One region of the Rhizobium sp. CFBP 13644 genome, then DNA from elsewhere that is predicted to be linked to it. Evidence: riboswitches for the same ligand, from Rfam matches in the RefSeq annotation. Region 1 holds a riboswitch; each other region holds the start of a gene.

Region 1 (4,358 bases):
CCCTTACTTTGGAGCCCGATAGCGAATGTGGCACGTGTCGCCATCACCCGTTTCCACATCGACTTCGACACCAAACACATCCGCGATCAGGCTAGCCGTGAAGACCGTCGATGGCTTGCCAAGCGCCACAAGCTCACCCGCCTTCATCACCGCCACCCGGTCACAAAACATGGCCGCATGGTTGAGGTCATGCAGCGCTGCGGCCACCGTCAGCCGCTGTTTGCGCACGAGGTGTAACAGCGCAATCTGGTGACCGATATCGAGATGATTGGTCGGCTCGTCCAGAAGCAGAATATCCGGCTTCTGGGCCAGGGCGCGGGCGATGTGCAGCCGCTGCCGCTCGCCCCCCGATAGCGTGTGCCACATGCGCTTTGAAAGATGCTTTGCATCCACATCCCGCAATGCCTGATCCACAATGGCATCATCCTGCGCCGACCATGGCGACAGGGCGCTTTTATGCGGCGTGCGACCAAGCTCGACGGCCTGACGGGCGTTGATGCGCTCCTGCGTCTCCGCCTGCTGCTCAACAAGGGCGATAGATCGTGCGACATCGCGACGGTTCAGGCTTTCCATGGACTTCCCGTCCAGCGTCACTTGACCGGATTTCGCCTTTCGAAGGCCGCAGAGAAGCGACATGAGACTCGTCTTGCCGGAACCGTTGGGCCCGACAATGCCCAGAAACTCGCCCGGCCTGATCTCGAGACTGACGTTCCTCACAATCTCGACACCACCGGCAGACCAGCATAGATCCTGCGCGCAAAGGGTCATACCGATCTCCGTCGCTGGCTGAGAATGAGCGCGAAGGCCGGGGCACCGAACAGCGCCGTGATGACGCCGATCGGCAAGACCTGCCCGGCGATGATGGTGCGCGAAACGATGTCTGCCGCAATCATGAACACGGCTCCGGTCAGGGCCGCAGCGGGCAACAGGCGCCCATGGCGGACGCCGACAATCATGCGTGCTGCATGGGGAATGACAAGACCGATAAAGCCGATGGAGCCGACAATACTGACCATGATGGCCGTCATCAGCGCGCAGATGCCAGTGAGTACGATGTAGACGCGCCGAACCGGTATGCCGAGCGAGGCAGCGGAGCCGGAGCCGAAGGTAAAGGCATCCAGCGCACGCGCATGCCACAGGCAGACCAACAGGCCGATAAGCGTGACCGGCAAGGCCAGCCACACATCTGGCCAGCGCACACCGGAGAGATTGCCGAGCAGCCAGAACATGATGCCCCGCGCCTGTTCGGCATTGGCAGCCTTCGTCACGATAAAGGAGGTGATGGCATTGAAAAGCTGCGAACCCGCCACACCCGCCAGAATGATGGCGCTGTTTCCGCTGCCAGCCCTCAAGGCCAGCAGGCTGACGAGGGCAAAGGCTGTGAGCGCACCGAGGAACGCGCCGAGCGGCATGGTGAGCATGCCAGCGCCAAAGCCGAGAATGGCAACGCCAACCGCGCCCGTCGATGCACCGGCTGAAATGCCCAGAATATAGGGGTCGGCCAGCGGATTGCGCAACAGCGCCTGAAGCACGACGCCCGACAACGCAAGGGCTGCACCGCAGCAGGCCGCAACCACAGCACGACTGAGGCGGTAGTTCCAGATGATGCCTTCATCGATCGCATCCAGCGGATAGCCGGCATCGAACACACGGTTTGCCACCGTCTTGGCAACGACATCCATGGAAATGGATGTCTCGCCAATGGCTGCGCCGAGCCAGAGCGCCAGACCCAGGAGCCCGGCCGCCAGCAAGACGGCACGGGTTATTGTGAAACAGGCACCCATGGCCTAGTTGGAAAGCCCAAGCTGGACGATAGCGTCGGCCAGAACTTCGATACCATCGATGGTGCGGATCGTGGGGTTCATCGCCTGTGCGTCCATGGTGACGATATGGCCCTCTTTGACTGATGGCATCAGGCTCGTAACCGGATCTTCCTTCAGGAATTTCTGCTTGAGCGCGACATCATCTGCCGGAAAGCGCCTGCGATCCATCTTGCCCGCCACGACGATTGTGGGATTAGCCTTGGCGATGGTTTCCCAACCGACCGTCGGCCACTCTTCATTGCTTTCTATGACATTTTTGATGCCGAGTGCCGACATGATATAGCCGGGTGCGCCGTTTTTGCCTGCAACGTAAGGGTCTATTGCAAGCTCTGCGCTGGAGAACCAGAAGACTGCGGAAAGCTGGCCTTTGGCGGAAACGATCTTCTTGCGAGCGGTCTCTTCGCGGGCCTTCAGTTCGGCCACCAGCTTTTCGCCCTTGTCCTGAACATTGAAGATTTGCGCGAGGTCGGCCACTTCCTGATAGATCAGGTCCATGGTGAACACGGAATGGCGCACGCCATCGCCACCACCGGAATTGTCCTTGCCGGTGCAATCGGCGGGCGATGTGTAGACCGGGATCTTCAGTTCTTCAAACTGTTCAGGCTTGGCAACCACACCTTCCGGGCCGACATGCCATTGATATTGCACCGTTACCAAGTCTGGCTTCTTGGCCAGAACGCTCTCGAAACTCGGGTCATTATCCGCAAGCCGGTCGATCTTGGCATTGGCTTCTTCATAGCCCTTGATCACAGGGCCGACCCAAACCGCCGTGCCGACAACCTTATCTGAAAGGCCCAGCAGATAGAGAATTTCCGTGGTGCTCTGTCCAACGGCGACGGTGCGCTCAGGCGCATGCGTGAAGGTGACATCCCGACCGCAATTCTTGAGTGTCAAAGGATAGGACGTCTGCGCCGCATGGGCAGAAGGCAGCGCCGCAAACGAGCTTGCAACCGCGAAGATGGCAGCGCCCATGGCGTGCCTGAAGTGTAATGTCATTTCGATAGTCCCCGATCGTCATGAGTTGCGCAAGGCGCAACTGGGTATGAACATGTTTAGACTGTCAGCCCGCAAAGACGGGACGTTGGGACGATCTGAAACCGGGACATGGCAGATGAATAAGGCGCAGGCTAGCGCTCGATGCAATCACGACGTCTCCTGTTCCGGGCATCCCCGCCCGCGAATTGGATTGAACATATGACGGCAGGTCTCCTGGCTCACGGATTTGCGCCTTCGCCCAACCTTCCCGCAAATCGCTTTGCAGTGGCATGACACTTTTAAAAAAGCGTCATAGGGCTCGACAATCCGCTCACAGTTGCGGGGGCAGCCACGGCATCGGATGTAGGTCCTCACCGTATTCCCTATTATTCCTCACGATTGCTCGCTTGGAACCGTCGCAACCAGTTAGACGCAATCGCGACATACCGTCAAGTCGAATAATTGTTATGTTATTACATATCGACTTGCAAGCGTTGATTTTCGATGTTTCACGGCTCATCCTATCGCACGAAAAAGCCGGGAATCTCTTCCCGGCTTCCATCTCGAATTATCAATCTTGTAGCTGTTATGGCAGCGTGTAGGCGATGACATAGTCACCGGGCTTTGTGCCGACGGAGCCATGGCCGCCTGCAACCATCACCACATACTGCTTTCCGTCATCCATAGCATAGGTCATCGGCGTGGCCTGTCCACCGGCTGGAAGACGACCTTCCCAAAGCTGCTTGCCCGTGGTCAGATCATAGGCGCGCAGATAATTGTCCACCGCCGCACCGAGGAAGGCAACGCCACCCTTGGTAATCATGGGTCCACCAATGCCGGGAACGCCAACCTTGAAAGGCAGGGGAAGCGGCGTCATGTCATAGACGGTGCCGTTCTTGTGCTTGTAGGCAACGTCACCGGTTCGCAGATCAGCACCCGCAACATATCCCCATGGCGGAGCCTGGCATGGAATGCCGAGCGGTCCGAGGAAGGGTCCCATCAACACACCATAGGGCGCGCCATCATTTCTGTTCAGACCCTGCTCGCTACCCTTTTCATCCTGGCCCTTGGGCGGAATCTGGTCGCGTGGCACGAGCTGAGACGTGAAGGCGAGATATGTCGGCATGCCAAACATGACCTGCCGCTCCGGATCGACAGCAACAGAACCCCAGTTGAAGGTGCCGAAATTGCCGGGATAAATCAGCGAGCCGTTAAGCGATGGCGGCGTATAGCGGCCTTCATAGTTCAACTGATGGAATTTGATCCGGCAGGCCAGCTGGTCGAACATGGAGACACCCCACATGTTCGATTCAACCAGCGGCTCTGGCTTGAACGACAAAGCGGATGTCGGCTGCGTTGGAGACGTGAAATCTTCAGGGATTGCACCACCTGGTGCTTTCTCTTCCGTTATGCCCAGCAGCGGCTCACCATTTCGTCGATCCAGCACATAGATATCGCCCTGTTTTGTGGGTCCGACCAAAGCCGGAACGGACTGGCCATCCGGTCTGGTAATATCGAGCAACACGGGCTGTGCGGGAACATCCATATCCCAGAGGTCGT
Region 2 (4,358 bases), on a different contig from region 1:
ATGCGCAGCTCCATCGTGGTGGAGGGGGATGAGGTGAGCGCCAGCGCCTCTGCCCGCCGCGCATTCCGCCGTGGCATCGTTACATGCCTCTCCAACCCCAAGGCCTATCTTTTCATGATGGCGGTCTACCCGCAATTTTTGAAGCCGATGTACGGTCCCGTCTGGATACAGGGCATCATCATGGGGCTGATGACGGCGGGCACGCAGCTTGCCGTCTATGGCACCCTGGCGCTGACGGCAGGCAAAAGCCGGGATTTACTGGTGTCTTCGCCGCATATCACTATTTTCATCGGTCGCGCTGCGGGCTTGCTGCTGGTTGTGGTCGCTGGTTTCACCCTGTGGGAAGCCCTTGCTTCCGGGTGATATGCGCCTGATAATGCTTCAAAAAAATCACTGCAATGTGACTTCTTTTTGCCATGTGGAACAGGCATCTTCGCCTTTGTGCGTCGCGCTGTTTTGCCGCAGGGATTACGTGATGACACGCAAGCATTCACCCGCCGGTGCGCGGACCCAGGAGAGACATGATGAAGCTTAGAACGATTGCCGCATCCATTATGATAGGCTGTCTTTGCGCCGGTGCGGTTTCCGCAGCCGGCGAGGTTGAAAAGCGCGAAGGCTTGATGAAGGGTATCGGCGGTGCCATGGGAGCGCTGGGTGCCATCGCCAAGGGCGAAAAGCCCTATGATGCGGAAACAGTCAAAACCGCTGTCACCACCATCAGCGCCAATGCCAAGGCTTTCCCGGATCAGTTCCCCGCAGGTTCTGAAGGTGGCTCTGCTTCCCCTGCCATCTGGCAGAACTTCGCAGACTTCAAAGCGAAGTCCGATAAGCTGAGCTCGGATGCAGACATGGTTCTGGCACAGTTGCCAGCAGATCAGGCCAGCGTCGGCGCCGCCTTGAAGACGCTGGGTGCCGATTGCAGCAGCTGCCATCAGGCTTACCGCGTCAAGAAGTAATCAGCCCATCGGTCCGCCGGTCTTCGGCGGGCCTTTTTCATGATATCCATTTAAGAAGCGGAAACGGCGATGGCGTCCATTTGGGCAAAGCTGGCGGGCGGTGCTGTTGTTGCCGGGGCCGTCGGGTTCGGAATTTTCATGGGCGTCACCGCGCCTGAGCGCCAGGCACCCAGCCATTGGGCCAACCTTGGCGAACCCAATCTTACCAATGGCGAGACATTGTTCTGGGCAGGCGGCTGCGCAAGCTGTCACGCCGCCCCGGATGCGACGGGCGATGCGCTGAAGACGCTTGCCGGTGGGCAGGCGCTGCCAAGCCCGTTCGGCACGTTCCACATGCCCAATATTTCGCCGGATCCGCAGCACGGCATCGGCGCATGGTCGCTCGCACAGTTTGGCGATGCCATGACGCGGGGCGTGGGCAAGGATGGCGAGCACCTCTATCCGTCCTTTCCCTATAATTCCCATGCGCGGATGACCCCGCAGGATATCAACGACCTCTTCGCCTATCTGAAAACCTTGCCCGCCAGCACCAATGATGCGCCCGGCCACGATCTGCCATTTCCCTTCAACATCCGGCTTGTTCTTGGCGGCTGGAAGTTCCTGTATTTCGATAAGGGCGAACCGCGCGTCGAGATTGCCAATGCGAATGCGCAGGTCGTTCGCGGCCAATATCTGGTGGAAGGCCCCGGCCATTGCGGCGAGTGCCATACCCCGCGAGATGCGCTGGGCGGCTTCATGAAGGGCCAGTGGCTTGCCGGTGGACCGAACCCGGAAGGCGAGGGGCGCATTCCCGATATTCGCCCGGAATCGCAGACCATCGGCTCATGGAGTGAAGCGGATATCGCCAATTATCTGGAAACCGGCTTCACGCCGGACTTCGATAGTGCCGGTGGATCCATGGTCAAAGTCCAGCAGAATATGGCCCGTCTTCCTGCCGAAGACCGCCAGGCCATTGCGGCCTATCTCAAGGCACTTCCTTCTCCCTGAGAAGCCATTGACTCCTCAACCCGTCCGCAGGATAACGGTTGTGTGATGGTCTTTCCGGTTCGCCCGGAAAGTGAAAAGGGAACACGATAGGAGCCTCAAGCTTTGATTCGTGGCTGCCCCCGCAACTGTGAGCGGAGAGCCTGAAAACGTATTGCCACTGGTCTGGCCCATCGGCACGAAATTCTCCGGGATTTCGTAAAGCACGATGCGAAACAAAGGACCGGGAAGGTGTTTTCAAGGTTGTGACCCGCAAGCCAGGATACCTGCCATCACGGAAGTGTCGTCAATGCCGGCGGGGTGTCCGGAACAGCACGGTTTTCAGGTCGGGATATTCCCGCCTTCAAGACCCTGTGTCTCTTTTCCCCGTGGTGAATGTTGAATGCGGTCGTGGGTCTTTTGATCAGAATGACGCCCACCCGCACGTGAAAGGGTCACCATGTCTATCCACCAGAATACGGCGGCAAGCGCCGTCTCGTCCTCAACCTCAAGACTTGCGCAATCGCTGACAGCAGCCTTGCTCGGCCTGTTTATCGTGGGCTTTGTCGGCTTCTCGCAGGTAGAAGCCGTGCACAATGCCGCGCATGATACGCGCCACGCCAACGCCTTCCCTTGCCATTGAGGGGAGGAAGATCATGCCATTTTTCCGTAATATCGTTTTCACCGCCGTTCTGGTGGGCTTGATTGCCGGTTTGGCCGTCAGCGCCATGCAGGCCATCGGCACCACGCCGCTCATCCTTCAGGCCGAAACCTTCGAAAGCCGCGGCGCAGAGGTTGCGCATGCGCACACCCATGAGGCGGGCGCACCCGCAGATCATCACCACGATCCAGAAGCGTGGGCGCCCGCCGATGGCTTCGAGCGCAATGCGTACACCATCGCCGCCAATGTGCTGACTGCCATCGGCTATGCGCTGGTGCTCACGGCTCTGATTTCCTTGCGCAATTCCGCAGGCGGCTGGCGGGAAGGGCTGCTCTGGGGCCTTGCCGGTTTTGCCGCCGTCATGCTGGCCCCGGCCATCGGCCTGCCGCCGGAACTGCCCGGCAGCCCCGCCGCAGAGCTTGGTGCGCGTCAGATGTGGTGGGTGGCAACCGTTGCTGCCACGGCGGGCGGTCTGGCGCTACTTGCCTTCAAACGGGCGGAAGCATGGGCGGTCATTCTGGCTCTGGTGTTGATGGCCGCTCCCCACATCATCGGCGCGCCCTTGCCGCCAGCGGGTGAACACGCGCTGGCACCTCTGCCGCTGGAGCGCCGTTTCGTCGTTCTGGCAACCGTGACCAGCTTCGTGTTCTGGATCATCTTGGGAACCTTGAGCGGCCATCTTCTCAAACGTGTCGACGTTGCGAGATAATATGGAAACCGCAAGTGAATGGAGCGACGGGCTCGATGCCTTGCGTTTTTCCGTTCCCGGCCATGGCGCGCCCTGCGCCATGCACCGGCTGGCCTTCAAGGCTTTGCTGGGCAAAGAGCCGCAAAAGGCCGCGTGTCTTCAGTTCTTTGCTGAGAACCGGGAGGCCTTTCTCAAGGCCGCCTCAGCCAAGATCAGCAGCCTGAAACTTCCCGCCGATCGCAGCCTGCACATCAACAGCAGAGACGTCAGGCGCGCGATGACAGAAAATCCGATTGAGGGGACTGCGCGTGCGTGTCGTGTGCTTGACCGCCGTTAGAGATGCTCCGCCGCAAACCCGGCCATCTCGGCCTCCGCCTCCGGCCCCCAGAGATCGAGCGCTTTCAATATTTCGCTCGCGAAACTCACAGGTGCGGTTCCAGGTGCCGTGATGATGCCTTGGTCGCTGACGGCCTGGGGCTGCTCGCGGTAGTGTTCGGCACCCTCATAGGTGATGTAGGTGGAGTGTGATGCCACGGAATTTCCGGTGTGTGCCACGTGGTTCAACACGCCCGTTCCGGCCAGCGCACTCGCTGCTGCGCAAATGCCAGCCACCAAACGGTGCTGCGCGCGAAAGCGGTGGACGAGATCGGTAAAATCCGGTGCCATTTTCCGTTCCCAGATCAAGCCGCCGGGAATGACCAGCGCGTGAACAGTCTCCGGGTCCAGTGCGTCATAAGTCGTATCCGGGACGATCTTCAGCCCACCCATGGAGGTGAGGGGCGCACCATCGGGGGATGCGGTGAAGATATCGACGCCCAAATAACCGCGCGCCATTGCCGTCAGAATAGCGGGCTCCCAATCAGCAAATTCCTCGGTCAGTGCCAAGGCAATACGGGGCATAGTCATCTCCTGCAATCATCGATGTTTGCTATGCTATCGGAAAAGCTTTTGAGCAAAAAGGCTGAAACTGGCAGGGGGGTGGCCGCGAGACCTCTTGAGGGAAATGGCTTAAGCTTTGCGCAACAAAAAACGCGGCATCAGATGCCGCGCTTTCTTTAGATTCAATGTTGTCCTGTTCAGGCTGCTGCGC
Region 3 (4,358 bases), on a different contig from region 1:
ACGATCCGGCGCAAGCGCCACGGTCACGGCTCCAAACTGCGCAGCGCGGAAATGGAATGCTCCACCTTCGAAAGCGTCATCTTCCGCCACATCACCCCATGTGTCATCAAGCGCCTGACTGGCATCTGCGGGCATGGATGCGCGAAACGCGCCGTAACGGTCGGCTCCAAACGACGCGGTGCCAGCTTCGATGCGGTCCAGCAGTTCACGCGCGGTCTGCGGAATATCATCCACCGAATATCCGGCATCCCGCAAATCCCGCAGCATTTCCAGCACGCTCTGCGGCACATCAAGACCCACGGCATAGCCGGTGCGCCCCGGTGCCGCGCCGGGATAATCCGGCATCAAAATAACGATACGCCTTTTTGAGGGTGCTGCATGTTTCAGTCGCAGAAAGGCCGATACGCGGTTGGCAACCTGCTCGATTCGATCAGGCTCCGGCGTGTTGATGAGGCCCTGCCCGCCATTCGGGTCAGGTTGCTTGAACGAGATGACCCCGGCTAGCATCCGCCCGTCCAGTTCCGGCAGCACCACATGCATGGCAAGGTCGGATGGGTTGAGCCCACGCAGATTGTCCACCCAGCCATCACGCCGCGTGGTGGCCATGATGACCTGAAATGCAGCAACACCCAGCCGCGCGAACAAGGCCGTGCCGTTTTCATCCGTCTGGCTGGCAAAGGCCGTGGCGGCAATGATGGCATCAGGTTTCAAATCCCGAAGCGTCTGTTCCAGAAAATGAATGGCATCGTGATCCTTCAACCCGCTGACGAAGATCGGTAGCGGCGCAAAGCCGCGTTCGCGCAACGCCTCAAACAGCGCATCAATAGGCGCGACATCGGCGGCCAGCAGCATGGAACGATAAAACAGGATGGGCAGCAGAGGGGCATTATCAGGGAAGCCGGAAAGCGCCTCTTCAAGCGTCACAAGGCCTTCGCCCGGGCGATAAAAACCGGATTTGGGCAGCGGTTCCGCCACCATATCAGGCCAGGCATCTCCCTTTGCAAAGGCTGAAAGCCCCGCCGCAACACGCGCCATGTTGTCAGCCCCGCCTGCGCGGAAAAAGGCGAGGATGGCTTTCAGCGTCTCAAGATCAACAGTGGAAGCAGCCTCAAGCTTCTCGTCACGCTCGCTGCATTCACCGGGCAGAAGCACCAGCTTTATGCCCCGTTGCCGTGCCATTCTGGAAAGCTGATCCACGCCATAGCGCCAGCGATCCGCACCGCCGAGAATCCGGATAAGGATCAGCTTGGCGTGTTCTGCCGTCTTCTCCATCCACAGGTCGACGGACATGGGGTGGCGAAGCTCGGACAGGTTGGCGCTGACCATCGAGACGCTGTCGCCATCAACAGCCCATCCACGCTCCAGCCCGGCCAGATCGCTCGCCGAAAAGGACATCACCACCACATCCGCCCTCGGCTGGTTGAGATCAACCGGCTCGATCAGGTCGTCCAGAGACGAGGATGTGGTGGCGAGAATGTGCATGGATCAGGCTGCCAGCATCCGCTCGATCTTCGCGCGGTCGAGACCCTTCTCACCGATCACGACCAGACGGCTGCGACGCTCTTCACCCGCACCCCAGGGACGGTCGAAATAGTGGTTGACCCGCGAACCCACGGCCTGAACCTGCAAACGCATCGGCTTTGACGAAACCTCGACAAAGCCCTTGATCCGCAGCACGTTTTCAGAGGCAGCCGTTTCAGCAATCCTTGCGGCCAGCGCGTCCGCATCCGTCACGGCATCCAGTTCTACGACAAAGCTGTCGAACTCGTCGTGGTCGTGGTCTTCCTCGTCATCGTGGTGCGTGTGGCGGTTGTCGATATCCTCTTCAACGGCCAGTCCCAGGCCAATCAGCACAGCCGGGTCGATCACGCCATTGGATGCGACGATGATCTTCGAGGCCTTCGGCAGATGGGCATTGATATGCGCCTTGGCGCGCTCCAGACCCTCGGCATCCAGCAGGTCACCCTTGGTCAGCACGATGAGATCGGCGCAGGCAATCTGGTCTTCGAAGACTTCTTCGACCGGGTCGTCATGATCAAGCGCCTCGTCATTCTGGCGCTGGGCGGCTAGCGCTTCCAGATCATGCGAAACCATGCCTTCGGCAAGGGCTGCACCATCGGCAACAGCCACAACGGCATCCACCGTCACGCGGCTTTTGATGGCTGGCCACTGGAAAGCCTGCACCAGAGGCTTTGGCAGCGCAAGGCCCGATGTTTCGATCAGAATATGCTCGACGCGGGGCTCGCGGCTCAAAATCTGCTCGATAGCCGGCTGGAAATCATCCGCCACCGTGCAGCAAATGCAGCCATTGGCCAGCTCCACGATGTTTTCTTCCGGGCAGCTTTCAATGCCGCAACCCTTGAGGATCTCGCCATCGATACCGACATCGCCGAACTCGTTGACGATGATGGCCAGCCGCTTTCCATCCAGTTTTTCCAGCAATCCACGCAGCAAGGTGGTTTTGCCAGCGCCCAGAAAGCCGGTGATGATGGTGCAGGGAACGCGGTCTAGCGTGGTCATGGTGTCTCCTCGGTAAAATGCAAAGGGGGAATGCGAGCCACAAGGCCGCGTTTCAAACTGTCAGGCCGTCCGCGCCACGGCATCAGGCCATCCGGCGCAGAGGCCAGAAGACGTGCACCGACCAGAAGGTCGCCAGCGTCGTCTTGGGTTAGGGAACCGAACATATAAGACCAGCCATTGGCGCTGCGCATGGCCGCACTCAGGCCGCGCTTGCAATTGGCAAGGCAATTGACGCTGCGCACATCGACGCCCTCGGCACGGCCCAGCTCAACAGCAGCATGCGAAAGGGTGGCACCCGGGCGCGGCTCGGCATTCGGGTCAACCTCATCGCGGCAGCTGCGGCAGACGAAAACAACGACGCCTGCGGCTCCGTCTGCTTTCGCGGTCTTATCTGGTGGGGTCGATGTCAGATCCAAGGTGTCAACTTTCCGCGCCTGCAAATTCTCTAGGGGTGCGGATATCGACGCCACGCGCCAAAGCACGTTTCGCTTGATATGACCGGCTAACCGGAGCACCCCGCCCGGCAGACGCATTTTTCTGAAACGGCAGGTCTCCTGGCTTGCGGCGTGAGACGCCCGACACCGCCTTCCCGAACATAATGTCCAGTGGCTTATGGCGCAGGCTCACCGCATACAGTTGCGGGGGCAGCCACGGATTGGTCCGCATTGCGAACGGAACCGTGTTCCCTCTTAGCTTTTCCCGTTGCCGGAAAAAGACCGTCAGTGGTTAACCCTTATGCCCTGCACGGCTTTTGTGTCAATGCCGCGGCATCATTGCCGTGGAAACCGTTTTGGCTATAGTCGCCGCTTTGACACGCATGCGCCAAGAGGAATGAGACGCCATGAACCGCGATATCAGCGAAAGCGAAGCCGAGCGTCACCGCGCCAAGATGGTCAACCGCAAAGCCGTGCAGGATGCCGAAGTGTCTGAGAAGACGGTCGAAAAAGGCCTGCTGATGGTCAATACCGGCCCTGCTAAGGGCAAATCCACCGCAGCCTTCGGTCTGGCGCTGCGCATGCTCGGCACCGGCGGGCGTGTCGGCATCGTGCAATTCATCAAGGGCGCTTGGTCCACCGGCGAGCAGCAGGCGCTTGCCCTGTTTGGTGACCGCGTGGAATGGCGCACCATGGGCGAAGGTTTCACGTGGGACACGCAGGATCTGAAGCGCGACGTCGCAGCCGCGACAAAAGCCTGGGAAGAAGCGAAAGTCATGATGGCCGATGAAACCATCGCTCTCGTGGTGCTGGATGAGCTCAACATCGCGCTGCGCTATGATTATCTGCCGCTGGACGAGGTGGTGGAAACACTTAGCAATCGCCGCCCGGGCCTTCACGTCATGGTCACCGGCCGCAACGCCAAGCAGCCCTTGATCGATGCTGCCGATATGGTGACGGAAATGACGCTGGTAAAGCACCACTTCAAGGCAGGCGTGAAAGCCCAGTCAGGCATCGAGTTTTAAGACATGGCGGCACGCGTTTTGATGTTTCAGGGCACAGGCTCGGATGTTGGCAAATCCTTGATGGTGGCGGGGCTGGCGCGTGCCCTCACAAAGCGCGGTCTTTCAGTCATGCCGTTCAAGCCGCAGAACATGTCCAACAACGCCGCTGTTACCGATGATGGCGGCGAGATTGGCCGGGCGCAGGCTTTGCAGGCGCGCGCCGCAGGGGTTGCCCTGTCCGTTCATATGAACCCGGTGCTGTTGAAGCCGCAAAGCGAAACCGGCGCTCAGGTCGTGGTGCAGGGCAAAGTCATCGGCAACGCCAAGGCCGCCGATTACCAGCACATGAAGGCTGGCCTGATGGCCCGAGTGCTGGATAGTTTCGATCACCTGAAGGCGA

Evidence for each region. Region 1 has a riboswitch for cobalamin ahead of IFT53_RS22225 (ABC transporter substrate-binding protein). Riboswitches for the same ligand answer to the same signal wherever they lie in the genome.
Region 2: linked by a shared signal. The riboswitch ahead of IFT53_RS01350 (CbtB domain-containing protein) and the one ahead of IFT53_RS22225 (ABC transporter substrate-binding protein) in region 1 are both predicted to bind cobalamin.
Region 3: linked by a shared signal. The riboswitch ahead of IFT53_RS12930 (DUF1636 family protein) and the one ahead of IFT53_RS22225 (ABC transporter substrate-binding protein) in region 1 are both predicted to bind cobalamin.

What each region holds. Positions count from the first base shown of each region.
Region 1 covers NZ_JACYVF010000013.1:60,606-64,963, forward strand. Annotated here, with positions in the region: gene IFT53_RS22215 (ABC transporter ATP-binding protein) at 4-768, opposite strand; gene IFT53_RS22220 (FecCD family ABC transporter permease) at 765-1,784, opposite strand; gene IFT53_RS22225 (ABC transporter substrate-binding protein) at 1,788-2,795, opposite strand; cobalamin riboswitch at 3,006-3,231, opposite strand; gene IFT53_RS22230 (glucose/quinate/shikimate family membrane-bound PQQ-dependent dehydrogenase) at 3,385-4,358, opposite strand, start outside.
Region 2 covers NZ_JACYVF010000001.1:272,530-276,887, reverse strand. Annotated here, with positions in the region: gene IFT53_RS01365 (LysE family translocator) at 1-363, shown strand, start outside; gene IFT53_RS01360 (c-type cytochrome) at 525-956, shown strand; gene IFT53_RS01355 (cytochrome c) at 1,026-1,943, shown strand; cobalamin riboswitch at 1,973-2,228, shown strand; gene IFT53_RS01350 (CbtB domain-containing protein) at 2,380-2,562, shown strand; gene IFT53_RS01345 (CbtA family protein) at 2,576-3,289, shown strand; gene IFT53_RS01340 (hypothetical protein) at 3,291-3,605, shown strand; gene IFT53_RS01335 (type 1 glutamine amidotransferase family protein) at 3,602-4,168, opposite strand; gene IFT53_RS01330 (methyl-accepting chemotaxis protein) at 4,345-4,358, opposite strand, start outside.
Region 3 covers NZ_JACYVF010000004.1:87,093-91,450, reverse strand. Annotated here, with positions in the region: gene cobN (cobaltochelatase subunit CobN) at 1-1,482, opposite strand, end outside; gene cobW (cobalamin biosynthesis protein CobW) at 1,486-2,520, opposite strand; gene IFT53_RS12930 (DUF1636 family protein) at 2,517-2,936, opposite strand; cobalamin riboswitch at 3,048-3,256, opposite strand; gene cobO (cob(I)yrinic acid a,c-diamide adenosyltransferase) at 3,362-3,979, shown strand; gene IFT53_RS12920 (cobyric acid synthase) at 3,983-4,358, shown strand, end outside.